3 regions of the Coprobacillus cateniformis genome follow, and region 2 is predicted to be linked to each of the others. Evidence: riboswitches for the same ligand, from Rfam matches in the RefSeq annotation. Region 2 holds a riboswitch; each other region holds the start of a gene.
What was found. Region 2 has a riboswitch for cyclic di-GMP ahead of GQF29_RS15805 (Ig-like domain-containing protein). Riboswitches for the same ligand answer to the same signal wherever they lie in the genome.
Positions count from the first base shown of each region.

Region 1: another riboswitch for cyclic di-GMP. It lies ahead of rlmD (23S rRNA (uracil(1939)-C(5))-methyltransferase RlmD); the one in region 2 lies ahead of GQF29_RS15805 (Ig-like domain-containing protein).
Region 3: another riboswitch for cyclic di-GMP. It lies ahead of GQF29_RS08325 (sensor domain-containing diguanylate cyclase); the one in region 2 lies ahead of GQF29_RS15805 (Ig-like domain-containing protein).

Region 1 is NZ_WSNW01000001.1:3,448,778-3,459,065, reverse strand. It holds gene GQF29_RS17165 (ABC transporter ATP-binding protein) at 1-356, shown strand, start outside; gene GQF29_RS17160 (phosphoribosylaminoimidazolesuccinocarboxamide synthase) at 488-1,171, opposite strand; gene GQF29_RS17155 (MurR/RpiR family transcriptional regulator) at 1,309-2,058, opposite strand; gene GQF29_RS17150 (hypothetical protein) at 2,163-2,447, shown strand; gene GQF29_RS17145 (16S rRNA pseudouridine(516) synthase) at 2,488-3,141, shown strand; gene GQF29_RS17140 (MATE family efflux transporter) at 3,181-4,509, shown strand; gene GQF29_RS17135 (Smr/MutS family protein) at 4,540-4,788, shown strand; gene pepD (beta-Ala-His dipeptidase) at 4,801-6,234, shown strand; cyclic di-GMP riboswitch class I at 6,279-6,363, shown strand; gene rlmD (23S rRNA (uracil(1939)-C(5))-methyltransferase RlmD) at 6,564-7,703, shown strand; gene GQF29_RS17120 (CatB-related O-acetyltransferase) at 8,002-8,631, shown strand; gene GQF29_RS17115 (transglutaminase-like domain-containing protein) at 8,764-9,465, shown strand; gene GQF29_RS17110 (helix-turn-helix domain-containing protein) at 9,635-9,874, shown strand; gene GQF29_RS17105 (hypothetical protein) at 10,027-10,288, shown strand, end outside.
Region 2 is NZ_WSNW01000001.1:3,189,472-3,199,759, reverse strand. It holds gene GQF29_RS15810 (MATE family efflux transporter) at 1-47, shown strand, start outside; gene GQF29_RS15805 (Ig-like domain-containing protein) at 326-2,224, opposite strand; cyclic di-GMP riboswitch class I at 2,320-2,405, opposite strand; gene GQF29_RS15800 (glycoside hydrolase family 1 protein) at 2,477-3,877, opposite strand; gene GQF29_RS15795 (MurR/RpiR family transcriptional regulator) at 4,031-4,906, shown strand; gene GQF29_RS15790 (IS1182 family transposase) at 4,926-6,392, opposite strand; gene GQF29_RS15785 (SPL family radical SAM protein) at 6,568-7,455, opposite strand; gene GQF29_RS15780 (flotillin family protein) at 7,534-9,015, opposite strand; gene GQF29_RS15775 (hypothetical protein) at 9,142-9,429, opposite strand; gene GQF29_RS15770 (DUF1700 domain-containing protein) at 9,423-10,022, opposite strand; gene GQF29_RS15765 (PadR family transcriptional regulator) at 10,015-10,288, opposite strand, start outside.
Region 3 is NZ_WSNW01000001.1:1,642,281-1,652,568, forward strand. It holds gene GQF29_RS08300 (ABC transporter permease) at 1-865, opposite strand, end outside; gene GQF29_RS08305 (ABC transporter ATP-binding protein) at 862-1,545, opposite strand; gene GQF29_RS08310 (sensor histidine kinase) at 1,637-2,533, opposite strand; gene GQF29_RS08315 (response regulator transcription factor) at 2,535-3,206, opposite strand; gene GQF29_RS08320 (dihydrofolate reductase family protein) at 3,220-3,750, opposite strand; gene GQF29_RS08325 (sensor domain-containing diguanylate cyclase) at 3,830-6,073, opposite strand; cyclic di-GMP riboswitch class I at 6,129-6,206, opposite strand; gene dnaN (DNA polymerase III subunit beta) at 6,296-7,399, opposite strand; gene dnaA (chromosomal replication initiator protein DnaA) at 7,547-8,881, opposite strand; gene rpmH (50S ribosomal protein L34) at 9,395-9,529, shown strand; gene rnpA (ribonuclease P protein component) at 9,569-9,904, shown strand; gene GQF29_RS08350 (YidC/Oxa1 family membrane protein insertase) at 9,905-10,288, shown strand, end outside.

The sequences.
Region 1 (10,288 bases), 260 kb from region 2:
TGGGTACACTTTCAGGAGGGCAGCGACAAGCATTGACATTGCTCATGGCGACATATGTAAAACCTGAACTTTTATTGCTGGATGAACATACTGCTGCATTAGATCCTAAAACAGCTCAAAAGGTACTGGAAATTTCTTCACGACTTGTTGAAGAACATCAAATTACAACTTTGATGATTACTCATAATATGGAAGATGCTCTTAAATATGGAAACAAAACTATGATTATGAAAGATGGACAAGTTATAGCTGTTATTGAAGGTGATAAAAGAGAAAAGATGAGTGTTGAAGAGTTAATTCATTTGTATTCTTCTTCTACTCATGACTATAATGATCGTATATTCTTAAAACAATAAAAACTTTTATAATTTATATGAAATGTTATTGCTTATTAAAGGCAATAACTTTTGTATTTATAGAGTAAAGACAACGAAACAAAAGGAGCGTTTATCTCAAATAAAATACCCCACATAAAGTGGGGTATCATTTATTTTTCTAAGATAAAGTTTGTTAAATCAACAGGTTCAACAATTTTACCATCTTTGTACACACGCATATTTCCTGATGCAATTTCATCAATTAAGATAACTTCATCATTATTATAACCGAATTCAAATTTAATATCATAAAGTTTTAATCCTTTTGATTTTAAATCATCAGCAACAATTTGAGTGATTTTTAATGTTTGTTCTTTTAAACTATCATATTGAGCAGCGGACATTACATTTAATGCAACCAAAGCATCTTTTGTAATTAATGGATCTCCATTGTCATCATCTTTTAAAGTACATTCAACTAAACCACCAGGTAATTCGGTACCATCTTCAATTAATGAACCATAACGGCGAATAAAACTTCCTGTAGCAACTAAACGGCAGATAACTTCTAATCCTTTTCCAAATACTTTTGCTGGAAGAACTTCCATTGTTGCATTGTCAACATCTGCACTCACATAATGTGTCTTAACACCAGCATCTTTTAAAATTTCAAAGAAGTGAACTGATGTTTCAAGATTTGCTTTTCCAATTCCATCAATTGTTAAACCAACTGCATTTTCACCTGGATCAAAGACACCGTCTTTACCAGTACAGTCATCTTTAAATTTTAACATAACATTTCCGTTGTCTAATTCAAATACATCTTTTGTTTTACCTTCATATGTTTTCTTCATCTTATACCTCCATCTTGAATAACGTAATCATTATATCACTTTTTCAAAAGATTTCTACTTTCTTTGTTAATATTTTTGGAAAAATTTATCATTTGATAAAAAATTTTCATTAATAACAAAAAAAGAAGCTCAGCTTCTTATAAATAATATTGTTGAAAATAATGTAAACGGATTAAATCACAGATAGTCATGATTTGATAATTGAAATTAATACTATCAAATTTGCCAGGAACATAAATCACTTTGCAATTATTTGTTGCTTCTGTTCGTGTATATTTTTTATTTTGTGTAATCAGAATTTGTTGAGCCTTGTCAATATGAACATCTGTTCTCGATTTCTTAAATCCTTCTAGATATCGTCCTGTTGCACTAATCACTATAGCAACATCTTTTTCATCTAGAACAATTGGATCATAACTATGATATTGAATAAATGGCTTTCCAAATGTAATCATGTCTGTTTGCAATTCAATCGCAATTGAAATTGGATACAATGCACCAAAAACAACAATTCTTTTTGCATGATATAATTTTTTACAAATGTCACTAATCGTTTTTTCCATTTCTTCATCAGTACAATCTTTGTCCATATTTCTAATCAAATCACGACTATCAACGCCAACCATTCTGACACGAATTTGATTTAATCGTGTTTGATAATGATTGATCAATGTTTGTCTAAAGTCTTCATAAGTTTCAAATCCTAGCAAAGATATAAAAGAGTAGAGCTGTTCTTTCTTAAAACATCCTTTATGTAAGAATTCTTCTTCGCTCATATCTTCTATTTCTAAATAATGAAAGATGATAAATGTGCAAATTTTATAATGAAAATCATGAAATAAAGTACCATTCAAATATGTAAGTATACGACTTAATAAGATATTCATGTGATGACCTCCCTTATTCTTTATTATATCATGAATAAAAGTGAAAAGATAAATATTTTTCTTTTCAGAAAAAAATGTTATAATGCAGACAATGAGGTGGACTTATGCGGATTATTAAAGTTGATATATCACAAATTAATTATCAATATCGTGATTATGACCAGAATCTATATGATTCTGTTATGAGAATTGGTTTTTCTTTTCCAATACAACTTATTATTAAGGATAATAAGTATCTATGCTTAGATGGCCATAAACGTTTATCTGTTTTACAGGATATTTTGGAAAAAAATCCTCAATATAAAAGAGGAAGTCAAGTTTATGTTCTGATTAAGAATAATGATAATATACGATCAAATGATTGTTGGAGAGGGAGGAATTCACATTAAACCACTATATTCTATTTTAATGAAAAATAATTTGGGGAATATGAATGAGTGTAGAACATTAATCAAACATGGATTTGTTGAGGTCAATAATCAAGTTATAAATGATCATCGCTACGTCGTTCATGATGATGATAAAATTAATGTATTTGGAAAAGCAATTCACTCTCAGCCTTTTGTTTATTATATGATGAACAAGCCTAAAGGTTATATTTGTGCTAATTATGATAAAAATCATTTGTGTGTTGTTGATTTAATTGAAAGAAATGATTGCATCTGTGTTGGTAGATTAGATAAGGATACAACTGGTTTTTTACTTTTAACAAATGATAAATCTATTGTCAAAGCCTTATTATTACCACAAAATCATCAGCCAAAAACATATTTGGTAACGACCCGTTTTCCAATTGATGAGAATTCTATATATAGGTTTGAAATGGGAATAGTGATAGATCAAGATATATGTTGTCTGCCAGCTCAATTAGAACTTATAAATACTCATCAATGTTATTTGACTCTCCACGAAGGAAAATATCATCAGGTAAAAAAGATGTTTTTATCTTGCCAAAATGAGGTTGTTGACCTCAAGAGAATTGCATTTGCCGGTCTTGTATTAGATGCTTCTTTAGGTTATGGAGAATATCGTCAATTGAATCAAGATGAATTTCAAAAATTGAAAGAATTAGTTTGTCAATAAAGTTAGGTATATAATAAAACCATATGAGGAGATGGTTTTATGATGTTTACAAATCAAGATTTAAAAAAATTAATTATTCCACTTGTTATTGAACAGTTATTAGCAGTAACAGTTGGTTTTGCAGATACAATTATGGTGTCCAATGTTGGCGAAGCTGCTGTTTCAGCAGTTTCTTTAGTAGATGGAATTAATATTTTATTAATTAATATTTTTGCTGCTTTGGGAACTGGCGGAGCAGTTGTAGCTGCTCAATTTATAGGACAGGGATCACATGAAAGAGCTCGTTATTCAGCTAAGCAACTCATAATGATTACTGCTATTCTATCAGCAATCATTATGCTTGTTGTGATTGCTGTTAATGGAACACTATTGCATTTGATTTTTGGAGATGTAGATATTGATGTGATGAAAAATGCAGAAATTTATTTTTTATTTTCAGCTATATCATATCCATTTATTGCATTATATAATTCAGGAGCAGCACTTTTTAGAGCGACTGGGAATTCAAAAATTTCAATGGTTAATAGTGCTATTATGAATGTTATTAATATTGTTTTAAATGCGGTTTTTATTTATGGATTTCAATGGGGTGTTTTTGGAGCGGTTTTGGCAACTTTGATTGCACGTGCTATCGCATGTTGTGTCATCTTATATGTATTATCACATTCAGATAACGAACTTCGCATTGAAGATTTTAAACATTGGTCATTTGATAGAATTTATATTCGTAAGATTCTTTCTATAGGAGTACCATCTGGGTTAGAAAATGGTATGTTTCAATTTGGAAAAATTCTTGTCCAAAGTTTGATAGCGACGTTTGGGACCTATTCAATTGCAGCTAATGCAGTTTCAAATAATTTAGCTCAAATGCAGATTATCCCTGGTATGGCAATGGGATTAGCTATGGTGACTGTTGTAGGACAGTGTGCGGGAGCAAATCAATATGATCAAGCAAGATATTATATCAAAAAACTAATGAAAATTACTTATTTATCCATGTTTATCTTGATTGCTATTCTTTTAATGGCGACCCCATTGATTTTACCATTTTATTCTCTATCTAGAGAGACAACCGATTTAGCATACCAGTGTATTTTCTTACATGGACTCATAGCAATAACGATTTGGCCATTATCGTTTACATTCCCCAATGCCTTAAGGGCAGCGAATGATGCCAAATATACAATGATTGTTTCAGCACTTTCTATGTGGATCTTTCGATTCTGTTTGAGTTATGTATTAGGACAATATATGAATATGGGGTTATTGGGTGTTTGGATAGCTATGTTTGTTGATTGGGGTGTACGTTGCATTTTCTTTGTTTGGCGTTATCAAAGCGGAAAGTGGATGAATAGACAACTTGTATAAGAGTTGATATAATAAAGTGTAGGTGATGATATGAATTCAGGAATAATGGAAATTGATGTTCATGGTATGAATCAATTTCAAGCAAAAACAACTATAAATGCTGCCTTAAAAAAAGCGACTAGGGGGACATATATAATCAGAATTATTCATGGTTATCATAATGGAACAGTTTTACGTGATATGATTCGTAGAGAATATCGCAGTCATCCTAAGATTATGAGAGTAGAATTGTCAATGAATTCTGGTATTACTGAATTGATATTGCGGACATTAATATAAGGAGGATAAGAAATGGCTGTTTTAGATACAAGTATTCCAATTTTTAATTATTTTGAAGAAATCGCAAAGATTCCTCATGGTTCTTATAATGAGCAAAGGATTGCTGATTATATAGAATCTGTTGCGAGAGAGCATAATTTGCGCTGTTTTAGAGATGAAATGAATAATGTGATTGTTTATAAAGATGCAAGTCATGGTTATGAAAGTCATGTTCCACTCATGTTACAGGCTCACATAGATATGGTCAATGAGAAGAATAATGACTGCCAGCATGATTTTGAAAATGATCCACTTGATTTGTATATTGAAGATGGATTTTTACATGCCAATGGAACAACTTTAGGTGCTGATGATGGTTATGGGGTTTGTTACATGTTAGCAATTTTAACTGATGATTCTTTAAAGCATCCGCCTCTAGAATGTGTTTTTACAGTGCAAGAAGAGGTAGGATTATTTGGTGCATTTGGAGTAGATGAAACTCAATTATCTGCTAAAAGAATGATTGGTTTAGATAGTGAAACAGAAGGTGAGACATGTACATCATCTTCTGGTGGAAATGATTTGATGATTACGAAACAGATAACGGGTGAAGATAATGATTCTCCAGTATATGTTTTAGAAGTTAGAGGGCTCTTAGGTGGTCATTCTGGAGAGTGTATTGATAAAGGCAGAGGAAATGCTAATAAAATTGCTGCTAGAGTTTTATACCATTTCTTAAAAGAAGGTATGGACATTCGTTTAATCGATATAACTGGTGGATTAAAAAACAATGCAATTCCAAGAGAATGTACTGTGGCTTTTGCAAGTTCTAATCCTTTTAAATCACTTTATGAATTGGTTCAAGCCTATCAGAATGATATCTATAAAGAATTAGAAATGAGTGATCCAGGTGTTTCTATCACTATTCATGAAGAAGAATGTCCAGTGTGTATATGTTCACGAGATAGTGAGGCTATTATTTCAATTATGTATTTAGCACCTAATGGTATGATAGAAAAGTCACAAGTTATTGCTGGTTTAACAACAGTGTCATTAAATATGGGAGTTGTTCGTACTCATGATGATTGTGTGACTATAGATTATTCTATTCGTTCACCATTACAGAGTATTCGCGTAGAGCTGTCTTTACAATTAGAATTAATTGCCTCTTTATATAATGCTTATGTTAAGGTGTCAGGAGATTATCCGGGTTGGGATTACGATCCAAGTTCTCAATTAAGGAGTCAATTTCAAGCTTTTTATCAGCAATATACTGGTCTCAAATTAAAAGAGGTTGCAACTCATGGAGGATTGGAAACAGGTGTTTTGAAAGGGAAAATCCCTGAATTAGATATTGTAACAATGGGGCCAAATATGTCCGATATTCATACTCCAGATGAAAAATTAGAATTAGAATCTTTTCTCAAAACCTACCAATTGCTTGTTTCATTTATTGAAACTTTATAATTCAGACTATACAAATTTATTGAAAAATGTTACAATGTGCCCAGATATGTAAATAGCAAAACTATTGAAAAATAGTGACGCAAAGCTATAGGGTCTAATCTCATATGAGAATGACAGCCAGTTGCCAATCAACATTTGTATTGGAAAGGGTATATGAAATTATATCTGGTTTGCATATTGTTTTCATACATGGATATGTTATTATTCATTTCAAAGACGCTCATCCCTTTCAATCGTCTTGTATGAAAACGAAAGTAAGAGCAGCAATGCTTTTACTTTTTTATTTAAAAAATAAGAAAAAATCTTAGTCAAAGAGAGAAGGAAAATATATGAAATGTCAAATGAGTCAACGATGTGGGAGTTGTCAATATCTAGATATGGATTATTCCCAACAACTCATCAAAAAACAAAAATATTGTCAGAAATTATTTCAAAAATTTCCTGTTCAAGTACATTCTGTTATAGGTATGCAAAATCCATTTGAATATCGTAATAAAGTTATTATTGCTTTTAATCAAAGATATGAATATGGTTTGTATGAAGAAGGTTCGCATCGGATTGTTCCAATTCAACAATGTATGTTACATGATCAGGAAACACATCATATTTTATTAAAAATACAATCTTTGTTAAAAAAATATAGAACTTCAATTTATGATCACCAAAGACATAAGGGGTTTTTAAAACATGTATTAATTAGAAGGGCAGTTCAAACAAATCAAACTTTAGTAGCTTTGGTGGTTACTGAGCCAATGTTTAAAGGCTCTAAGAATTTTTGCAGTGAATTGGTGAAAACTTGTCCAAGTGTTAAAACAGTTGTGTTAAATGTCAACAAACGACAAACGAGTATTGTTTTATCTCAACAAGAAAAAGTTCTATATGGAAAAGGTTTTATTGTTGATGAATTGTGTGGTTTAACTTTTAAGATATCTGCTCAATCTTTTTATCAGATTAATCATGAACAGTGTACAAGACTTTATCAAAAGGTTAGCGATTTGTTAGAGGTGAAAGAAAATCAAACTGTTTTAGATACCTATTGTGGAATTGGAACAATTGGAATGATGATTGCCAGTCGAGTGAGTCAGGTGATTGGTGTGGAACTGAATCAAGAAGCCTATAAGGATGCTGTGAATAATGCAAAAATGAATAAGATTAATAATATTCATTTTTATAATCAGGATGCTACTGAATTTATGAAAGATATGGCAAATCAACGTACTCAAATTGATTGTGTGATTATGGATCCGCCTCGAGCGGGAAGTACAAAAGAATTTGTTCAAGCCATTCATATTCTGCAACCTCAGCAAGTTATTTATGTTTCATGTGATCCAGTTACTCAGGCTAGAGATTTACAATGGTTTTGGGATATTGGATATCAAACTCAAGATATTTATCCGTTTGATATGTTTCCACAAACACAAGCAATTGAAACAGTTATATGCCTAACAAAAGGTATGAATCAAAAATAATGTTATTTAACCTTTTCAATTGAATATATTGTTTTGAAGACCTAAAAATAGGTCTTTTCATATATGTTTATATAAAAGCTGACAGAATAAAACCTAAATAAATAGAGGATATGAAAAGCAGAAAGTGAAAATATAGTTACAATTATGGAAATAATTATTCACTTTCTTGTGAAGAATGTTTATGTTATACTAATAGTAGAGTTTGTATACTCATCATAAAAGAGGTGGTTAGAATGAGGCACTGTAGTGTAATTTCTGGAATAGTTACAGATATTTAATATAATTATAGGAGGATTTTATGGCTATTCCAGAAATGAAAGTATATCCCCGTTCAGGAGATAAAGAAACAATATATTTACAGAATGTTATTACTCATCCTAACATTAGAGTTGGGGATTATACAATATATAATGATTTTGTTAATGATCCTAGATTATTTGAAAAAAATAATGTTTTATATCATTATCCCATTAATCATGATACTCTTGTTATTGGCAAGTTCTGTTCTATCGCATGTGGGGCAAAGTTTTTATTAAATAGTGCCAATCATACAATGTCATCATTATCAACATATCCTTTTCCCTTGTTTTTTGAAGAATGGAATTTAAATATCAAAGATGTTTCAACATCATGGGATCATAAAGGTGATATTGTTATTGGAAATGATGTTTGGATAGGATTTGAAGCTATTATTTTAGCAGGCGTGACTATTGGGGATGGGGCGATAATTGGTTCACGTGCAGTTGTAACAAAAGATGTTCCGCCTTACTGTATTGTAGGTGGAGTTCCTGCTAAAGTCATTAAAAAACGTTTTCCAGAGAAAATCATTTCTTCATTGCTTAAAATGAAGTGGTGGGATTGGTCGATAGATGAAATCAGAAAACATATAAATGATATTCAATCTGGTTCTATTGATAAATTAAAATAATATCTAAGCATGATTCTTTATGAACCATGCTTTTTTAGATGCTTGTGGATGAATTATATTGTACATGATAGAAATATATAGTAGAATAATTCGGTGCAATCAAAAAGATAAGATATTGGAAGGAAAACAAAAATGAAAAATTATTTACAAGAAACACCAATGTTAAATTATTCAAATAAATCAATTCAAGAACTTATAGAAAGAAAAGGGTGGAAGCATTTAGATGAATTTCATCGAATTCTTGAAATCTATAATTTTGTTCGTGATGATATTTTGTTTGGATACAATATAAATGATAATGTGACAGCATCTCGTGTCTTGTCCGATGGGTATGGACAATGCAATACAAAGGGAACACTTTTTATGGCATTATTGCGAGGATGCCAAATACCTTGTCGAATTCATGGCTTTACAATTGATAAAAAGTTGCAAAAAGGTGCAATGACTGGCTTTGTTTATAAAAATGCTCCTTTGAATGTATTTCATAGTTGGGTTGAAATTTATTATGATGGCTCTTGGTATGAATTAGAAGGATTTATTTTGGATAAATTATATTTGAATCAATTACAAAAACTCAATTCATCATGTACAGGCGCTTTTTGTGGCTATGGTGTGGCAGTTACTGATTTTCAAAATCCAATTATTGATTGGAACAAAAATAATACATATATCCAAAGTGAAGGAATTAATCAAGATTTTGGGATTTATGATTGTCCAGATGATCTGTTAAAAGTTCATCATCAGGATTTATCAAAAGTGAAGACAATTTTATATAGATATTTAGGCAGACATCTCATGAATAGAAATGTGAAAAAGATTAGAAATCATAAATAGTAGAGCAGTTATTAAATAATTGAACAATTACAACTGAAGGCATAGTAACATTATTAAAATGAAGACAAGAAATTATGAAAGAAATTGATAATTTCAGAAAGTCTTGGATAGAAAATTATGGTAAAGTCATTTTTCCTATATAATAATACATACAATGGAGGTAAAACGAATGGACAGTGATTATGGAGTTGTAAAAATGAATATTGAAGAGCTTTTAGAGAAAGCAGGGATAAGTAAAAATAAAATTTGTAAAGACTTAGATTTACCTCGACCAAACTTTAATAAATATTGTCGTAATCAATTTCAACGAATAGACGCAAATTTAATTGCAAAACTTTGTTTTTATTTAGACTGTACAGTTGACGAGTTAATTAAATATGAGCATCCTAAGAAGTCTAAAAAGAAATAAAACTTACTATAATAAATCAATTGGACATGTATCTTCAGACATGTCTTTTTCATCATCATTTTTAATTTTATCTAATATGCTTAATTGTTGTATAAAATCATCAAATTCTTTATTAACTACTTGAGTCGAAAGATTTGATTTGTAATGATTAGGTGATTCATAATCATATCGTTACTAAAGAAGAATTATTAAAAGATGAAGTATTATTAAGTTTGTTACCTAAAAATGAATCTAATAATTATTATCTTGGTTATGCGACTTTAGATGATGTTTATACTGTTAAATATTTACCAATTGATCAATTCATTGATTATATTGATAAATTAAATAATGAAGATACTCAATATTATAGAACTAGTCCTCAAAAAAGAGATGCAGCAATATTTGAAGCGATTTGGTTATTTGATGAATTAG
Region 2 (10,288 bases):
CTTTACTACTTATTTTCATATATCGCAAACAATATCATTATCTTTAATATGACAAAGACTATTTATTCATGAAGAATAGTCTTTTTTTAATTTATGCGACAAAGTATTTATCTTTTTATATTCAGAATTTATATATAGATTGTTCAATCATTTTCGTGTCAATAAAAAAATCATAATTTCAAGAAACAAAAGAAAGTCATTGTTATAAATTTATCTTTATTTTATATCTACATTTTTATTATAGTTTTGACTTCTTCTCATTTTTATAGATATGATTTAATGATAATCAAACAAAAATAGATGTTTTTTGAACATCTATCTTTTACTAATGATTTTTAGTTTTTGTATAATAACCTAGAACAAATAGTGAAGATATAAGAGAAATCAAGTAAAATATAAATAAAGTGGAATCCTCTGTTCGTACAGTGTCTTTATCCTCCAAATGACTGGAATTATCATTTGATTTCATTGGTTTATAAATTGCTTTTATAGTCATATCTTTAACAACATTTTGATAATTATCATCCCATTTTACAAATTCATACCCTTCCACATACGGTACCAATGGCGGTGTAGCTGCTTCTCCATGTCTCACATTTTCAGTTTTCAATATATGATTATTCATATCTACAAATGTAACAGTGTGAAAATTTTGTGTACTTTCCATTTCTTCTTCATACGCTATTGCATAAGTAGAAAAACGATCTGTCTGAAAACTTATCATATCATTTTGAATGGTTACAGGAAGCAATTCAGCGTTTCCATTATGCACACGAATGATATGAAATTTTCTTTGATTACTCAATAAATTCTGTTGAATTTTAACTGTCCATTCTGTATTATTTGGCAACACAGAAACATTTCCTAAAATATCACTTCCAGTTTTCAAGACTACACTTAAATCAAGGTACTGAGTAATCTTAATCTGACTTTTATTTTGTAAAGAAAGATTATCCAAAAGTATTTCTATTTTATCAATTGTAACTTGATCAATAGAATTTTTATCTATCATTTTTGCTGTTGGTTCTATAGTTATCGGTTTTCCATGAGTTAATGCCTGTTCAATAGCATTGATTGTATCTGAACTCATTGCACCTTCTGGTACATTAGAGTCAATAACAGAGTTTAATAGTTCTTTTAAGACTTCTAATGATTTTTGATCCACTGTTACTTGTGTGCTGTCAAGTGATTCATCTATTGCTGGTAGACTTGATATGATAATGGGCTTCACCACTGTTACATTGCAAGTTGCTGATTGACCAGCTGAAGATGCTGTAATGACAGCATTACCTTCTTTTAACCCTTGAACAACTCCTTGTTCATTAATTTCTGCAATTGATGAATCAGAAGTAATCCACATTATTTTTGAAGTGGCTTGTGATGGACTTATAGTTGCAAGGAGTTGAAATTCCTTTCCATTTTCTAATAAGAGTTTACTTTTATTTAAAGTTATCTTTTCTGCTTGAATTTCTTTTTTAAACTTCGCTCCTTTATACAAAAAGGATGGCAACTGAGTATTGTTACTCATTATCTGTTCAAACTCAATAATAGAATTTTTTTGATCATAGTTAAATAATAAACATGTAGAGTACGTATATACATACAATTGATGATTATATTTTACAGAACCATCACTATGAATGATATGATAAGAATCAAGATGATTATCTGATACAGTCATATCCTGAATAGTCACTTTTCCATTTTTATCAATAACGATACTATTATCTTTTGAATCAACGTATGTCCCTGCAAAAAGAGAACGATCAAAAGAACTTCCACTCTTTTCTCCAAAATCAATATTTGCATTATTATTTAACCCAGCACTTTGGATTGAAAGATAACTATAAGAATCTCTAGATTGATTCAATACAGAAGCAGGTATCTTTGTACATTTGTTAGAATCCAATTCCACACTATAAACTCCCCAGTCATTTTGAAAACTCACATGAATATCAGAAGCATCAAGCTGCTGATTATTTTCTACAAAAGAATCTATTTTTAAATAGACATCTTGTGAATCATTTTCTAAAGTGATGTATGTTTTATCAAATCCGCCAAATTGAAGGGGTGTTGGTGAATAAGGAGTCCAATCATTTCCATTATAACTTATTGAAAAAGTCAGTGCATGATTGAAACCAGTCTCAGCATGTCCCACTATCCCTAAAGACAACATCAAAACAAATACTGCAAAAACACAAAACACCTTTCTTAATTCTTTCATTACATTCTCTCCCTTTGTCATAATATAAAAACGCAAACTATTTCCACACGAAAAATAGAATGCGTAATTGACTACAGGTATATCAACATTATCATATTGGCAACTGGCTATCCTACTTCAACAAGCTTAGACCCTATAGTTTTGCGTACTCCATTTTTCAATGGGCTTGCTATTTACATATTTATTATATGCACATATATACAACAACGTCAATAAAATAATCCATTATTAAAATATTATGTTTAAATACCTTTATTCAAATTCGTTTGTTCTTGCTACTTCTCTAATCCATGAAGCAGATTTCTTTTCTTTACGTTTATATCCATCATCTAAACAGACTCTAACAAATCCATAACGATTCTTAAAAGCATTACACCAAGACCAGTTATCAATAGCTCCCCAATAATGGTATCCTAAACAGTTGGCTCCATCTTCAATTGATTTAGCAATCCATTCCAAATGATCTCTCACAAACTCAATTCGATAATCATCTTGAATTGTTCCACTATCATCCATGAACTTCTCTTCACCTTCAACACCCATACCATTTTCAGAAATAAAGAATGGCAAATCAGGACATTCCGTTTTGATTTTCATTCCAAAATCATAAATTCCTTTTGGATAAATTTCCCAGCCACGATGAACATTCATTTTTCTTTCTGGCCAGATATAAGGTTTTGCAATACATGGTAAACCATTTTCATCAAATTTTGAATCTGGTGCCTGGACTCTTGTTGGCTGATAATAGTTAAACCCTAACCAGTCGACCTTTCCTTGTGCTAAAATCGCTTCATCACCAGGACGTCTATCAATTTCTACTTTCCAGTCATTTTCAACAGTATCCAATACATCTTGAGGCAAATGTCCATGCGCCACAACATCTAACCACCAGCGATTATGCAATCCATCAGTCATACGGACTGCTTCTAAATCTTCTGGTGATGGATTTTCTTTTGTATAAGGAGGTGCAAAACAATTAATCATACCAATCTTGGCACCTTCAATTAATTTTCCTTCTTCTTGAAGTTTTCTAAAATTCATCACTGCTAAACAATGGGCCAATGTAATTCCATATTGAACATTGATAGATTGTTTGAAGTCATGTAAATATGGGTACCAAGCTCCATGTAAGAATTGTTGTTCTGGTTCTACAATTGGTTCATTGAAAGTAAACCAGTATTTCACTTTCATACCAAACTCTTCCATTGCCTTTTTGACAAAGTTTGCATATGCTTCTACTACTTCCCTATTTTGCCAGCCACCACGCTTAATTAAGTACTCTGGCATATCAAAGTGATACATATTCATATAAATATCAATCCCATTTTCATTCGCACAATCAATTAATTTATGATACCATGCAGCTCCTTCTGGATTAATATTGCCATCTTGATCTAATAATCTTGTCCATTGCATAGATGTTCTAAATGATTTAAAATTCAAACTTTTTAATAACTTAATATCCTCTTCATATTTATGATACATATCATTTCCAACATATGAACCGACATTATTATGGAAGGCATTGATTTCCTGATCAGAATACATATCCCAATATGAACGAAGTCTTCCACCAACGTTCCATGATCCTTCAGTTTGTGGTCCAGACATTGCTGCACCAAAGAAAAAATCTTTAGGTAATTTTATTGTCATTGTTATTCCTCCTTAATTTACACCCCTATTATATTTGAAAATGATATAAGGGTAAACAAATATTGAATTGTTTCAAAATAATTTCATAAACATTTCATAAAATCTTACTTTTATGAAACTTCGTTTCATGATATACTAATACTGGTGATAAAAATGAGCATAATGACACAGTTAGAATTTGAATTAGAGTTTTCCGAATCTGAAAAAGAGATTGCAAAATATATTTTAAATCATGGTGAAGCTGTTTTAAGTATGTCCGTTAAAGAACTTGCTAAACATACTTATACATCTCCAGCAACAATAGTAAGACTATGCAAAAAAATTGGTCTAGAAGGATACAATGACTTTAAAATCAAATATTCTGCTGAACTTCAATATGATTTACAACACACTGATCGTATAGATGTCAATTTCCCATTTCAAAAAGATGACTCACATCCTTTGATTTGTCATAAGCTGGCTTCACTTTCGCAAGAAGTCATTGCTGATACAGTTAAACTTATTGATTTTAATCAGCTTCATCAAATTGTTGATTTAATATATCACTATCCAACAATTGATATCTATGGTTCGGGAAATTCTTTATTGGCTGCTATGAGCTTTCAACATAAGATGATGAGAATTTCAAGAGATGTGAATTTAAGAGTATTACATGGCGAACAGATTTTCATGTCCTATAATACAAACCCTGATAGAATTGGAATGATTATTTCTTATTCAGGTGAAACCAATGAAGTGATTCAAATTGCTCAAACTTTAAAAGAAAAGAAAACACCACTTATTGTTTTAACTTCTATTGGCGATAATCGTTTATCTCATTACGCTGATTATATCTTAAATATAGGTTCTCGTGAAAAAATATTTACAAAGATTGCACCATTTGCTTCACAAATCTCTATGGAATATCTATTAAATGTTATTTTTTCATGTCTTTTTCAAAAAGATTATGAACAAAACATCCAAAATAAAGTTGGCTATGATAAAAAGAATGACTCTCGTCATCCTCAATCAAGTCCAGTGAGTGATTAAAAGCATCCTTAAGGATGCTTCAGATTGTTGACAAAGTGGTACTCCAAAACGAGTATCGCTTTTCTTTGTGTGTTTCAAAGCGGGAAATCATCATTTTCAACCAATTATGAATGGTATTTGATGAAGTTTTCCAACTCCACCTTGCCATTCTTTTTAAATTATGACATGCAAAAATCATCAGCGCTTGATGCTGATTTTTTTCTATTCCTCGCAATCTTGTATATCTTAAATTATGCTGCTCCTTACAATCTCCAAATACCCGTTCTATACTTTCCTTACGCTTTGGATATAATTCTTTCCATTTTGGAGTATGCCGTATCTCATCCATGACTTCTTCTCGATATTCTTCCCATACATGGCGTGTAATCACTTTTTGATAATTCTTTGATTGTGTACATTTTTCTAAAAATGGGCATTCCTTACACTCTTTTGGATTTGATTTATATTCTTTATAACCCAATTTATTCGTATTGCTATATTCCAGTAACTTTATATTTGGACATATGTAACAGTCATATCTTTCATCATATACATATTCGTATTTCTTAAAAAAACCTTTCTTCGTCATTGGTCTTTTGTATGGCGCATACATTTTTTGCTTGTGTTCTAATATTGTCTTGCATACTGCTGGTGTGATGTACCCTGCATCTAAACATAGATTCTTGATTTGGTCTTTATACTTTTTATTTAATAAATGATATGCTGGAAAGAAAGATACACTATCATGTACATTTCCAGGCACACATAGACTTAATACCACAAATCCATTCTTATCACAGAATGTTTGGTGAGAATAGGCAAAGCATCCGCTTTCTCCATCGGTTTTACTAACCTTAATATGCTTCGTTTCTATATCTTTTTTCAGTTCTCCACTTTTTTCATCAAAATTGAACTCTTCTTTCTCATTTGATTTCAATGGCTTTTTCCCATGTGCTTCTCTATCTTTATTGATTTCATCTAACAACTCATCTTCATACACCTTTTTTACTATTGCGACTTCTTTATCTAAACACTTATTTTTGTTTGCGTTTGCTTTTTGATGTGTTGAATCCCCAAAAATTGTTTCCATATCCACAAATCCATATCCCATAGCCTGCCTTAATATTTCATCAAATATCTGTTCAAATACATCGCTGTCACTATATCTTCTCATGTAATTTTGACTCCATGTAGAATAATTAGGAACTTCCTCATCCATAGAAATACCCAAAAACCATCGATACGCTAAATTGACTTGTATCTCCCTACATGTTTTCCTCATCGAATGAATTCCAAAAGTGATATTAATAAAAACCATTTTAAAAAGTACCACAGGATCAATGCTGGGTCTGCCAAAATTGCTGTATAGTTCTTTTACTAAGGGATAAATAAAATCCCAGTCTATACAGGAATCTAGCTTTCTTACATCATGATCTTGTGGTACTAAACCTTCTATTGTATTTAAAATTATATTATCATGTTTACCTATTCTTCTTGTCATTGTCATATGTATTTTCTCCTACTCAACCTATACATATTATACCATTTTTCCATTATAAAAGACAGTAAGAGCCACATGTTTTAGGTTGAGTAGTCATCTTACTGCCTTATTTATTCTATCATATTAAGTAAAGCCTGTCGACCTTCTTTGTCAACAGGCTGAAGCATCCTTAAGGATGCTTTTAAAATAATGTTAATTGCTCAAATTTTTGTTGATGTGTCTTATAAGCTTTAATAATATCATCCATTTTATATAATAAACCATATTTCTTACACTCTCTTTGAAAAACCCTCCACAAATGGCTTGCTTTTAGACAGTTGCAGTTATATCTACTTCCATAATATTTCATATATTTTTCTTTAAGACCAGGAAAAAATTCATCTAATTTTTCATAGTAATAATCTCTTTGTCGATCTCTCAAGGTCACCCCAAAATAAGCATGAATAAACTTAGCTTCATGAAGATGCGCCAATCTCACCATTTGAATAACATTGTCTTCAGTATCATTAATAAATGGTAAAACAGGACCCATTAAAATACCAGTAAAGAGACCAGCCTGGCTCATTTTTTTAATTGCTGCAAAACGCTTTGATGATACACAAACATGAGGTTCAATAATTTTAGATAAAGTATCATCATATGTCGTAATTGTCATCTTTACAATGACATCATTATATTTTTGAATTTCTAAAAACAAATCAATATCTCTAACAACCAAATCACTCTTTGTTTCTAAAGAAACACCAAAACGATAATCTCTAATTAACTGGAGAGCTCCTCTTGTTATTTCTTCTTTTTTTTCATATTGATTATAGCTATCACTCATTGCTCCAATTCCTACAACACCCTTTTGTCTTTTTTTCATCAATTCTAAACTCAATATATCTAAAGCTTTCTCTTTCTTTTTGACGATATCAAATTCATCGTTTTGATAACATTCACTTCGACTATCACAATAAATACACCCATGGTGACAGCCACGATATAAATTCATATTATAGTCATTTCCAAACCATACATTGGCATATTTATTTTTTGATAATATTGTTTTGGCTGGTATTGTTTGCATGTCTTTCTCCTTCTTATCTTTTGATTATTATAACATGAGAAAAAAGAAAAGAACTGAAAATTTTCAGTTCTCATTCATTTATTTTCTTTTATCATTTTTGTCATCAGTATCATCATGATCACTCGTTGCGATTTTTCCACCTAGAAAACCTGCCAACAAACTCTTTAAATCAATACCAATAGACTCATTCATTCCTTCACTCACTTGAGTTGCAGTTGTTACAATATCAGAAACAAGTTTAGCACTGTTACCTTCACCATACATTGTAATCTTATCAACATTCTCAAGAGGTTTAGCAGCAGCTTCAACAGCTTTAGGCAACATATTAAAATACATTTCCATAACGGCTGCCTCACCGTATTTTTTCATCGCATCAGCTTTCTTATTAAGAGCCTCTGCTTCTGCCATCCCTTTTGCTTCAATTGCTTTGGCCTCTGCTTCACCTTTTGCTTGAATCCCAGCTGCTTCTTGTTCCATTTGATATTTTATAGCTTCAGCTTGAGCCTTTTGTGCTTCAGCATCTTTTTGCATTTCAAACAATTGTGCTTCTGCCTCTTTTTGACGTTTATATAATTCAGCATCTGCTCTTTGTTGAGCAGCAAATTTTTCTGCTTCAGCTTGCTTCTTGATTTTTGCATCAAGTTCTTGTTCTGTAACTTCAACGTCTTTACGTCTCAATTCAATTTCTTTTTCTTGTTTCATAATATTTGCATCAGCTGTTGCAATTTCAATTGACTTACGAGATTGTTCCTCTTGAATCTTATAAGCAGCATCAGCTTCTGCCTGCTTAGCATCCGCAATTTTCTTTAACTCAGCCTGTTTAATAGCCAACTCATTATTACGCTCTGCAATCTTTGTATCTGCATCAACTCTTGCATCATTCGCTTCTTGAGATGCTTTGGCTTGAGCCTGAGCAATATCTCTTTCACTCACAGCACGAGAAATTGCCGCATTTTTTTGAATCTTTACAATATTGTCAACCCCAAGATTTTCAATAACACCATTGCCATCAACAAAATTCTGAACATTAAACGAAACAATATCCAAACCCATCTTTGCCAAATCAGGTTCAGCATTCTCCTTTACCAATTCAGCAAACTTTTGACGATCAGAAACCATCTCCTCTAGATTCATACGGCCAACAATTTCACGCATATTCCCCTCTAAGACTTCTCTTGCCACATTAGCAATATATTCAACTGGTTTATTTAAAAAGTTTTGAGCTGCGAGATTTAATCTTTCTGAATCATCACTAATCTTGATATTAACTGCTGCATCAACATTAATATTGATATAATCAGCAGTTGGCACAGCATTTGATGTTTTCACATCAATAGGAATTAACTGTAAATTCAATTCGTCCTTCTTTTCCAAAAAAGGAATTTTCACTCCTGCTTTTCCAATTAAAACCTTTGGCTGTTTTCTTAGCCCTGAAATAATATAAGCAGTATCTGGTGATGCTTTGACATATCCTGTAACAATAACTATGAGAATAAGTACAGCAACAATAACACCAATAATAACTGCCAAATTATTTGATAGCATATCTATAAATTCCATATATATCCCTCCATTTACTATCATATATATTTTACCACTTCCTTATTCATGTAGGCAACAAATATCGACAAAATCGTATCTCCAAAAAAAATAGGAACCCTAAGTTCCTACAAATTTCATATATCACTAAGGTGCAACAGGTGCACTTGGAGCTTGTGGCACTGCTGGTGCATCTGGTGCATCTGAAATCCCAAAACCACCAAAAGAAACCAAATCACCAAAAGTCACACCAAATCGAAACCATCCATTTTGATCAATATAAACAATTTGATACCATTTATGATTTCCATCTTCTTTTAAATATTCTGTATTTCTTTCCATTGCAAAACCTATACCAGTAAGAACAACACCAATTCCTAACATTAATGCAATTGCTGGAGCAACCAATTTATGCATTCCCATTGTTTTTAACATACAACGCCCACCTTTCTTAATATTTGAACACTAAATTCCTTAACATAAACTGTCATCTTTTTAGAATATGCAAGAATTGTTCCTGATACTCGATAAGTTAGGGCGATCCCAATAAGTCCAACAGCTCCAAATATTGCGCTCACACCTAATTGTGTAATTCCTAAAGAGACGGATTCTGTAAACAGTACAAATGAACCAAAAATCCCAACAATAAAACTCATAGAGCCAGCCAGTCCTAACGCAACTGTTATGATAGGAACACACCAAATTAAAATATATGCTGCCAACAACAAGCATAACCAAGCAGCCATTAAAGAACCCCAAAGAGGAAAACCTAATATTAATAAAATACTCACCCAAGCAGATGTTGTTGTTTTCATCTTTTTAATTTCAATAATTTCCTCATTCCCCTTAACATTCGCAACTGTTTCTTGAATGCTTCCTAGTTTTGAGATAGCATCCTCTTCACTATATCCATCTTCCATTAAATCAGCAATGATTTCTTCATAATAAGTCATCACTTGTGTAACAGTACTATAAGTTTCATCTTTTAATTCTGCTTCTAATTTTTCAATAAATTCTTTTTTAGTCATGATTTAACTCCCCTTCTATATAATGATATATATTTTCTATTTGATTCCAGCCAGATAAGAAATCCTGAATATGTTCCTGTCCATTTGCTGTTAACTTATAATATTTTCTAAGTCGACCATTATGTTCTACAGTATATGTCTCTACATAAGAATGATTTTCTAATCTTTTTAAAATTGGATAAAGCGTTGATTCAGATATATCTATACATTGACTCACATCTTTAATAATCTGATAACCATATGAATCTTTCTGAATTAAACTTGCC
Region 3 (10,288 bases), 1.5 Mb from region 2:
CATGAGTTGAAAGATTAAAAGCTTGATAAATAATAAAGAATGAAATAAATATAATAACAAATAATAATATCGCGACCATATTATAAAGTGTTAAAAATGCTGATTGAGAATTTTCTTCAAAGATATCCTGAATCCCTAAATATTGTGAATTATAGAATATATTATTAAAATCACTTGTTTGATTTAACATTTCATTAATTTCATGATTTAATTTTTCACAATGTTTAAAAATATTTGTTGATAAATCCTTATCAATAACATACATAGTATAATATAATTGCGGATCATTTAAATCAATATAACTTAAAGCATTAAATGATTTTTTATAATAAGATTGTGCTTCATAATCATTAATGAGACCAACAATCAAATATGTTTTTAATTTTCCAGTGTCATCTTCTTTTAAACTTATTGTATCACCCATATTCTTTTGAATATGGTTATTAATTAAATACTTTTGTGAAATAGCAATCTCTTTATGATTATTTGGTAATCTTCCTTTAATTAACAAATCATCGAAGTTTTCTTTTTCAAAATAAGTATAATCTCCTTGTTTTAAATTTAATGATACATCATTTTTTTTATCATCAACAGAATAAAATGATGTACTAGAAAAATAATACTCTTTGACTTCTGGATCATTTTTTATGATTTGAATAATATCTTTATTATTATTGACAATAGTATAATGATGATATCCTGAAGTATGTTCAATATATTGTTTATAAAATTGTTTACCAGAATATAATGAAATTCCTATACAACATATCATAATCACTGAAACAGATATACATAAAATTGTTAAGATGGTTCTTTTCTTATTTTGTTGAAGATATCTTAATGTTAATTTATTCATAATTTTCATTTATGAAGAACCTCATCTTTTTTTATTTGACCATCTTCAATAACAATAATTCTATCTGCTTGCATAGCTATTCTTTCATCATGAGTAATCATAATTAATGTCTGCTTATATTTACGTTGTGTTAATTTTAATAAATCGACTATTTCTCGACTATTTTTAGAATCAAGATTCCCTGTAGGTTCATCTGCCAAAACAATAGATGGTGCATTCATCAAAGCACGTCCAATGGAAACACGCTGTTGTTGACCACCAGATAATTCTTTGGGTAAATGATTTTTTCTATTCTCTAAATTAAGAATATGAATTAATTCTTCAAATCTTTCATGGTTGACTTTTTGATTATCTAATAAGACTGGCAATGTCATATTTTCAGCAACTGTCAAAACTGGTATCAAATTATAAAATTGATAAATGAGTCCTACTTCCCTTCTCCTCAATATAGCTAATTGTTCTTCATTTTGCTGATATACATTGACACCATTAATAATAACATCACCACTTGTCGTTTTATCTACCCCACCAATTAAATGGAGTAGAGTACTTTTTCCAGAACCTGATGATCCAACAATAGCAATGAATTCACCTTTATCTACTGTAAATGATACATCTTTCAAAGCAATAACTTGATTATCATCTTGACCATAAATTTTAGTTAAATTTCTAACTTCTAATATTTTCATCATTATCTCCCCTTTACACCATTTATTATATAATGTCAAGGTGACAAGACCATGACTCATTCGTGACAAAATTGTCATTTAAGAAAAAAGTTTAGATCACTTCTTTATAGAAATGAATCGTAAACTTCGCTCCTGGATATGTATTTTCAACTGCTATTGTACCATTTTGTTTTTCAATAATCATATGACTCAATGATAATCCAATACCAACACTTTGTTGAGTTGCATTCTTTCCCTTATAAAATCGTTCAAACAAATGTATTAAATCTTCTGAATCAATTCCATTTCCATTATCTTGGATAATAATTTCACTATATAAAGGATTATTATTCATCATTATCTTGATATTTCCACCCTGTTCAGTATGTTCTATGCAATTTTTAAAAATATTAGATAATGCTTCTAAAGTCCATAAGATATCAATATCTTCAATATATGTTTGATCAGCTTCTAATTCAATAGAAATATCTTTTAATTCTAATTGTATTTCAAATGGCTTTACCAATTTGATATATAATTCTTTTTGAGATATATTTTCTTTCTGAAATGTAACTGTATTTGAATCTATTTGTGCTATTTTTAATAATGTTATAACAAGCCACTCTATTTTATCTAATAAAAGCTGCTGTTCTTTTAATAGTTTTTTCTTATCTGTTCCTTCAGTCATCTTTAATCTTTCATGAACTAAATTTAAAGAAGTTAATGGTGTTTTCATTTGATGTGATATATCTTCTAATGATTGTTTTAATATTATTTTATCTTCTAATAATAAGCGATTCTGTTCAGATAAACGATTAACTAATTTTACAATTTCACTTTCAAGAAAAGATAAAGTTCCTTCTTTATAATAAGGAATATAAATATCTTTTTGTTGAAAAAGAATAGCATTAACCTGTTGAGATATTTGTTTAATTTGTTTTTCTTTATAAATCATACATATTATCAATGCTATCATAATGATAATAAGCAATATACATATATAAATCATATTAATCACCTAATTTATATCCCAATCCTCGCATTGTTTTAATAATATTAGGATTTTGTGGATTATCTTCAATTTTATTTCTAATTCTTTTCATATAAACAGATAATGTATTGTCAGAAACATCTTCTCCAGTAATATTCCAAATTTCTTCTAGTAGAAATTCCCTTGTAAGAAGTTGATTTGGATAAGAAAAGAAAATTAATAATAAACGATATTCTAGAGCTGATAAGAAGATTTCATAATTATCTTTAAAGACTTTTCCTGTTAAGGGATTGACTTTGATGTTTTGATATTGATAAAAAGTCTCTTGTTTATGATATCTTCTTAAAATATTTTGGATTCTAGATAGCAATTCACGAGGACGAAACGGTTTTGAAATATAATCATCTGCACCAAGATTTAATCCTGTAACAACACTAAATTCATCTTGATTTGCTGTTAAAAATACAATTGGAATATCTTTATAAGACTTTATTTCATTATATAATGAATAACCATTTCCTTCTTTTAATGAAATATCGAGAATTGCTAAATCAAAGTGTTGATTGTTAATTAAATTTATAGCTTTTTTCTGACCATCAACATGCGTGATAAGAAATCCTTCTTTTTCTAAAAAAGAAGAAAGATGATTTATAATATTGATATCATCTTCCACCAATAAAATCTTATACATAATTTATCCTCCCTCATCTTCGTTGATATATTAAATCAGTAATACCATTATAACTTTGAGTTTTTATTAACCTTAAATCTATTTTTTTATCTAAGATACCAAACAATGAGATACCCTTTCCTAAAAGAGTAGGAATAATTGATATATAAAATTCATCAATCATATCTTCCTGAAGAATTTGTTGAATGACATTCGCTCCACCACATATCCATATTCCTTTTCCTTCTTTTCTTTTTAAATGATGAATCAATTGTGAGGGCTTTTCATCTGTAAAAAAAATTTGACTTGTTGATTGATGATTTTGATGAGTCAAAATATAACTTGTCATTCCCTCATAAACCCATTCATTTGGTGATAATTCAGTTATAATTTGATGATAAGTTTTCCATCCCATGATTACAGTATCTATATTTTTAATAAATGAATTATAAACCTCCATATTTTCGATATTTTTATCATGTCCTACTAACCAATCAACCTTTTCATCACTATCAGCAATATATCCATCCAAACTCATTGCTATAAATAGAGTTACTTTTCTCACAAATATAATCCTCTTCTCTTTATTATTCTCAAATATCATTATAACAAAAAATACTGATCTCTCATAGACCAGTATTTTTCTATTTTTCATTAACATAGACATAATATCTACATTTACCACTCTTTTTCGATACATATAGAGCTTGATCAGATTTATCAAATAAGATACGATGATGTTTTTCATCTGTAACAAATGTGATTCCTATAGATGCAGTAATATCATGAATACTATCCATCTTTATTCCTTCGATACGTCTGATAATTTCACGTGCTTTATTTTCAATTTCAGCATATGATTCTTGTGCATATAGGAAAATAACAAATTCATCACCACCAAAACGACCAACATATCCTGAATTAAAACAGATAGACTCTAACAAAGTCGCAACTTTTTGAATAACTTCATCACCAGTACTATGACCTAATGAATCATTAATTGACTTGAAATTATCTAAATCAACAATCATATAAGCACAGTAATCACTTACTGATTTTTTATCTTTCAAATAATCATCTACAAACTGATTAAATGTCTGACGATTATATAATCCTGTTAATCCATCTCTTTGTGCTTTATATTCATACTCTAATTGCCTGCTCTTTTCATCATTAATATCATTACTGTATGCAATCATAAGTAATTCATTATTACTACTTTGTCTTTCAAATTGTATTCTGAATTTGACCCATTCATATCTATTTTTATCAGCTTTCCATGTTCTAAATTCAATAGTTCTTTTTCCATTATGATGATAGATATTTTGAACATTCTCCTGACTAAAGAACTTAGCGACACGCTCTCTATCTTTCTCAGCAGCTTCTTCAACAAAAGATTTTAAGAAACTATTTTCATATTGTACATCAATAACATTATGATATATACCATTTTTTTGATAAATAACAACTTTTTGGCTTTTTAAATTGACTGCAAACATAAATAAAGCATTTGAATAAACAGAATTTTTAAACATTTGATCTTGCAACAACAAATTATATTCATTCATTTCTGTTGTACTATTTCTTAAAGTTCCAATTAATCGCTTATTTTGATTTACATAAATCATTGAAACATGGAACCATGTCTCATCATCTCTACTAATATATGGTAATTTAGCATCAAATACTATCTTATCTTTATTATTAATAATCTCATGAAACTTCTCTTTTAATAATTTTTCATGTTCTTTTGAAACAAAATTATAATTATGCAAATTACTTAAGAAACTATTTAAAATAATCTTAGGATAATCATTCCATGCATCAAGTATTAAACTATCATTATCTATATCATATTCAAAAATACGATCACTTGTTTGTTTTAAAATCATTTCAATCTTTTTATTACTTGTTCTTAATTGATTATTTGTTTCTTCATTCATCTTATTAATCTTAATGAAATAACGGATTAAAATAAACAACATAACAACAAAAACAAATATAATTTCTAAGATTAATTTTAATGTCTCACCATTCATCTGATCATTTAAATCATCAATAATATCATTAGAAATAATATTAAAAATATACCAGTTATTAATTTTAACAGGTGTATAATAAATCATTCTTTCATCATTTTTATAACGATAGGAAGCAAAACCAGATTGATTTTTTTGAATATTATGAAGAATAGACTTATAATTACTGTTCATAAAATAAACATTATTATTTAAAAAATCAAAATAATTATCACCAAAATAAAGAGTATTATTATTTTTTATTTTAGAAATAATTTGACCATCAGCAGATGTTGCAAAAACATATGCCTCATCATTAAATACATCATTATAAATATAATCATGACTTTCATTATTCACTTCAACAATTCCAGCTAATCCACCAACAACCTGATTATTCTTATAAATAGGTGTATAAACAATAACAACAGAACTCTTATTATCATATAAAGAAGTCAATGGATTTGTAAAACCGGTATGTCCATTAAAAACTTCATCAATATATGAACTATGATCTTCTAAAATAATATCTTTTTTATAGTTATGCAGTGTTTTATCTTTATCAATATACCAAATACGCTGAAATAATTCCTGGCCTTGAGCAACTGTATCAAGAATATTGCCAATTTCATCATCTGAATGATCTACTCTACCAAGAATTTCAGCAGTACTAACAATTACATTTTGTAGCGATTTGAATTTTAAATTATATATATTAGCAGTTTCTTTACCAACATCTTCTAAATGATTTAATATTTTTTGAGTATTCATATCACTAATTTGCTGAACGAAATGAAAGAACGAGCCAAATAAGATAATAATTAAAGAAAATATAACTACTATTTTAATGAAAGTTTTATTTTTACTCATATTCTCTCCTTTCATGAAATAAAAAAAACAGACAAAACAGCCTGCTTTTGTACGTTTGTGCAACTGGCTGCCACGTTAAAGAGGCCCTATAGCTTTGCGTCACTATCTTTCAATAGTTTTGCCTATTTTTATAACATCGTTATTATATCATAAACTATAATATATTCAAGAAAATGAATTCGACAAATAAGGAAAAAGTATGACTAAATCATACTTTTTAAATTAATATGTTCTCACTGGCAATACCAACTGAATAATATCATCCTTTTCAAAATCCATAATAATAAATGGTTTCATCTCTCCAGTAAATAAAACTTTTACTTTTTCTCCATTTATACTTTTAATAGCATCATTTAAATATTTCGCACTAAATGATATACTCAACTCATCACCTTTATAAAAAGCTTTTGATAAATTTTCTTCAACAGATCCAATTTCTTGAGAATAAGAAGAAAGCATAACATGATCTTCACTCATAGATAATTTTATAATATTTGTCTGTTCATTTGATAATAAAGATGCTCTATCAATGGAATTAAGAAGACTTACACTGTCAACTGACATTGAATAATTATGTTCATGCGGAATTAAACGACTTGTATCAGGATAAGAACCATCAATTAATCTTGTTTGAATTAAAACTGAATCAAAAATAAATAAAACTTTACGATCAGATACATATAAATCAATAAATTCATCTTTTTCAATAATACGACTAATTTCAATTAAACTTTTCTTAGGAATAATAATATTAAATGATACATCAGAATCAATTGTTAAAATACGTTTTGCTAAACGATAACTATCAGTAGCAATACATTCTAAAACATGATCTTTAGCTTTGAAATTAACACCAGTTAAAACAGGACGTGTTTCTTTTTCACTTGTTGCAAATGACGTTTGTTCAATGGCTTGTTTTAAATCTGTTGATTTCATCTGTAAATGAACACCAGATTTATTTAAATCAATTCTTGGATAATCAATATAAGAAGTTCCATTTAAATCAAATTTAGAGTTTGCTCCTTCAATTCTTGTCAATGTTCCATCAACAATATAGATATGTACAAATTCAGAATCAATCTTTTTAATAATCTCTAATATATAACGAGAAGATAAAACAACAGATCCTGTTTGAATAATTTCAATATTTTCTTTAATACTTGTTTGTATTGTAATATCACTATCACTACCAGTTAAAATTAATTCGTTATCTTTTAAATCAAATTTAATACCTGTTAGGACTGGTAAAGGACTTTTCATTGAGACAGCTCTAGATACTTTTGCTAAAGCATTTAATAATGCTAATCTTTTAATCTTAAAATTCATCATTTTTCTCCTTTTATTTACTATTATTTAAATAATATCATAATAATAATGTTGTGCACAATATGAATAACTTATAAAAGTAATGGTTTTATCATTGTTTTTTAAATTTTTATGTGTGAATAAGTTGTGGATAACTGTGCATAACTTTTACACAAGCTTATTTTTTATGTCATCAATAGCCTGTCGATAGTTTAGATCTTTTTCAAGTTTCTTTTGAACTTTATCACAAGCTTTCATAACTGTTGAATGATCACGACCACCAAATTCATGACCAATTTGTATAAATGATATATCTTTAATTAATTCTCTAACGAGATACATTGAAATATGTCGAGCAACTATAATATTAGATGTTCGTGACTTTGAATTAATTTGGGATACAGTTAAATTATAGTAATCAGCAACACATTTTTTTATATTTGAAACAGTTAATTCTTTCTTTTGTATTGGTTGGTTTTTATATGTATCACTAAATGCCTCTAAAGCAAAATTAAGATCAATACAATCACGCTTTTCTTCACATATTAATTTATAGAAAAGCAAACGTTTTAAACTTCCTTCTAATTCTCTAACATCTGTATTAAAATGACTGGCAATAAAATCTAAAACTTCTTCAGTAATTGGATAATCAACATTTTCTATTTCAATCTTTTTTCTTAAGATAGCTTTTGATGTTTCAAACTCTGGAGTATCAATACTTACTGTTAAACCAGATGCAAATCGGCTAACAAGACGGCTTTCCATACCTCTTAAATCACGAGGAGGTTTATCTGATGTTATAACAATTTGCTTTTTATTACTAATTAAACTATTGAAAATATTAAAGAAAATTTCACTAGATGATTCTTTTGTAGCCATAAATTGAATATCATCTATTAATAAGATATCAATATGTCTATATTTGTAATTAAATTCATCAATAGTATGATTAGATAATGATTGAATATATTCATTTACAAAATTTTCACTTGTTGTGAATAGAACCTTTGTAAATGGATCTTTGCTTTTTGCATAATTTCCAATAGCATTTAATAAATGGGTCTTTCCTAGTCCTGAATTACTGTGAATAAATAATGGACTATAAGAAATACCAGGTTTCATGGCAACAGCTAATGATGCATTTTGAGCAATTCGATTACTATTTCCAACAACAAAGTTTTCAAATTTAAGATCACTATTTAAATTGTCATTAAAAAGCATTAAATCATTTTTTTGTTGAATACTTTTATTATATTCATCCTCAGTTTCTAAATGAAGCTGATAATGGCCACTTGTCAAAGTGTTATATATTTCTTCTAACTTTTCTAAATATGGAGAAACACCATCCAAACTCCATTGTGTATCAACTGTAATTGTAACATCACTATCAATAATATCCTTAACTTGTAAAGTTGTGAAAAAAGAATCAAAAATAATTTTATCATCTATCTGATTTTTAAATATATTTAGTGTTTTTTGCCAATCAGTATCAAGATTATTCACATATTCACCTTCTCTCAGTTCATATTATAGAGGAAATTGTGAATAAATAGAAGAACAAAAAAACTGTGCACAAGTTATTCACATAGTTATGCACATCAAAAAGTATTGATATATGCGTATTTTTTTAATTATACACAAATTTCATAGATTGTGAATGTGCGTAACTTTTTATGCACTGTGCATAATTGTGAATTATTTTTAAAAGTTATTCACATTCACAAGTTATTCTTATAATATTCACAGTCTAAACCTATATATATCAAGGGTTTTGAATAAGTTATTCACAATTGTGCATAACTTATTTCACATTGTGAATAACTCGTGAATATCTATAATTGCTCATATTCATATATATGTGCATAAATAAAAAATATGCCTAATTTACTTGAGAAAAACATTTATGAAATCTTAGAAAATTCGATATTTTCATTGACTTATAGGGGTAAAACTCATATAATAATGGGGCATATGTTACTGTGTATAAAAAAATATAGTATTTTGGAGGTGTAATCAATGAAAAGAACATATCAACCAAACAAGAGAAAAAGATCAAAAACTCATGGTTTTAGAGCTAGAATGGCAACAGTAGGCGGAAGAAAAGTACTTGCTCGTCGCCGTAAAAGAGGAAGAAAAGTTTTATCTGCCTAACAAAAATTCCACTTTATGTGGTTTTTTTTCTAAAAAAATATGAAAAAAGAATATCGAATAAAAAAGAATGAGGACTTCCAAACAATTATTAAAGATAAGAAATCTGTTGCAAATCGTAAGTTTGTTATATATTATAAAGTTAATGATTGTCACCTCAAGGTAGGAATCTCAGTTAGTAAAAAATTAGGTAACGCTGTTGTTCGTAATAAAACAAAAAGACAAGTCAGAATGATGGTTCATGATGTTTTTGATAAAACTCAAAAAATGGATTTTATTGTGATAGTGAGAAATAAATTTTTAGAGAGTTCATATAAAGACAATATTGAAGATTTAAAGTATCTCTATGACAAAATAAATAAAAGGATGGAAAAATAAATGTATTTAGATCAACGTACGAAGAAATTTTTAAAAGTGTTTGCTCTAGTAGCATTCGTTTTCGTCCTCACAGGATGTGGACAAAACTTAGATGCTAATGGAAATCTTTTAGCAGATCGTGCAATCAATTCAGCAACTCCTTGGAGTTTGGATGCAGGATTCTTTGATTTTATTTTAACAATCCCTATTGCTAAGGGTATCTTATTTATTACAGATATCTTAGGTAATGTTGCATGGGGTGTTGTTGGTATGACAATATTTATTAATATTTTAATCTTACCAATTATGATTAAATCAACTGTATCTACACAAAAGATGCAAATGCTTCAACCAGAATTAGAAAAAATTCAAAGAAAATATGCTGGTAGAAAAGACCAGGCTTCT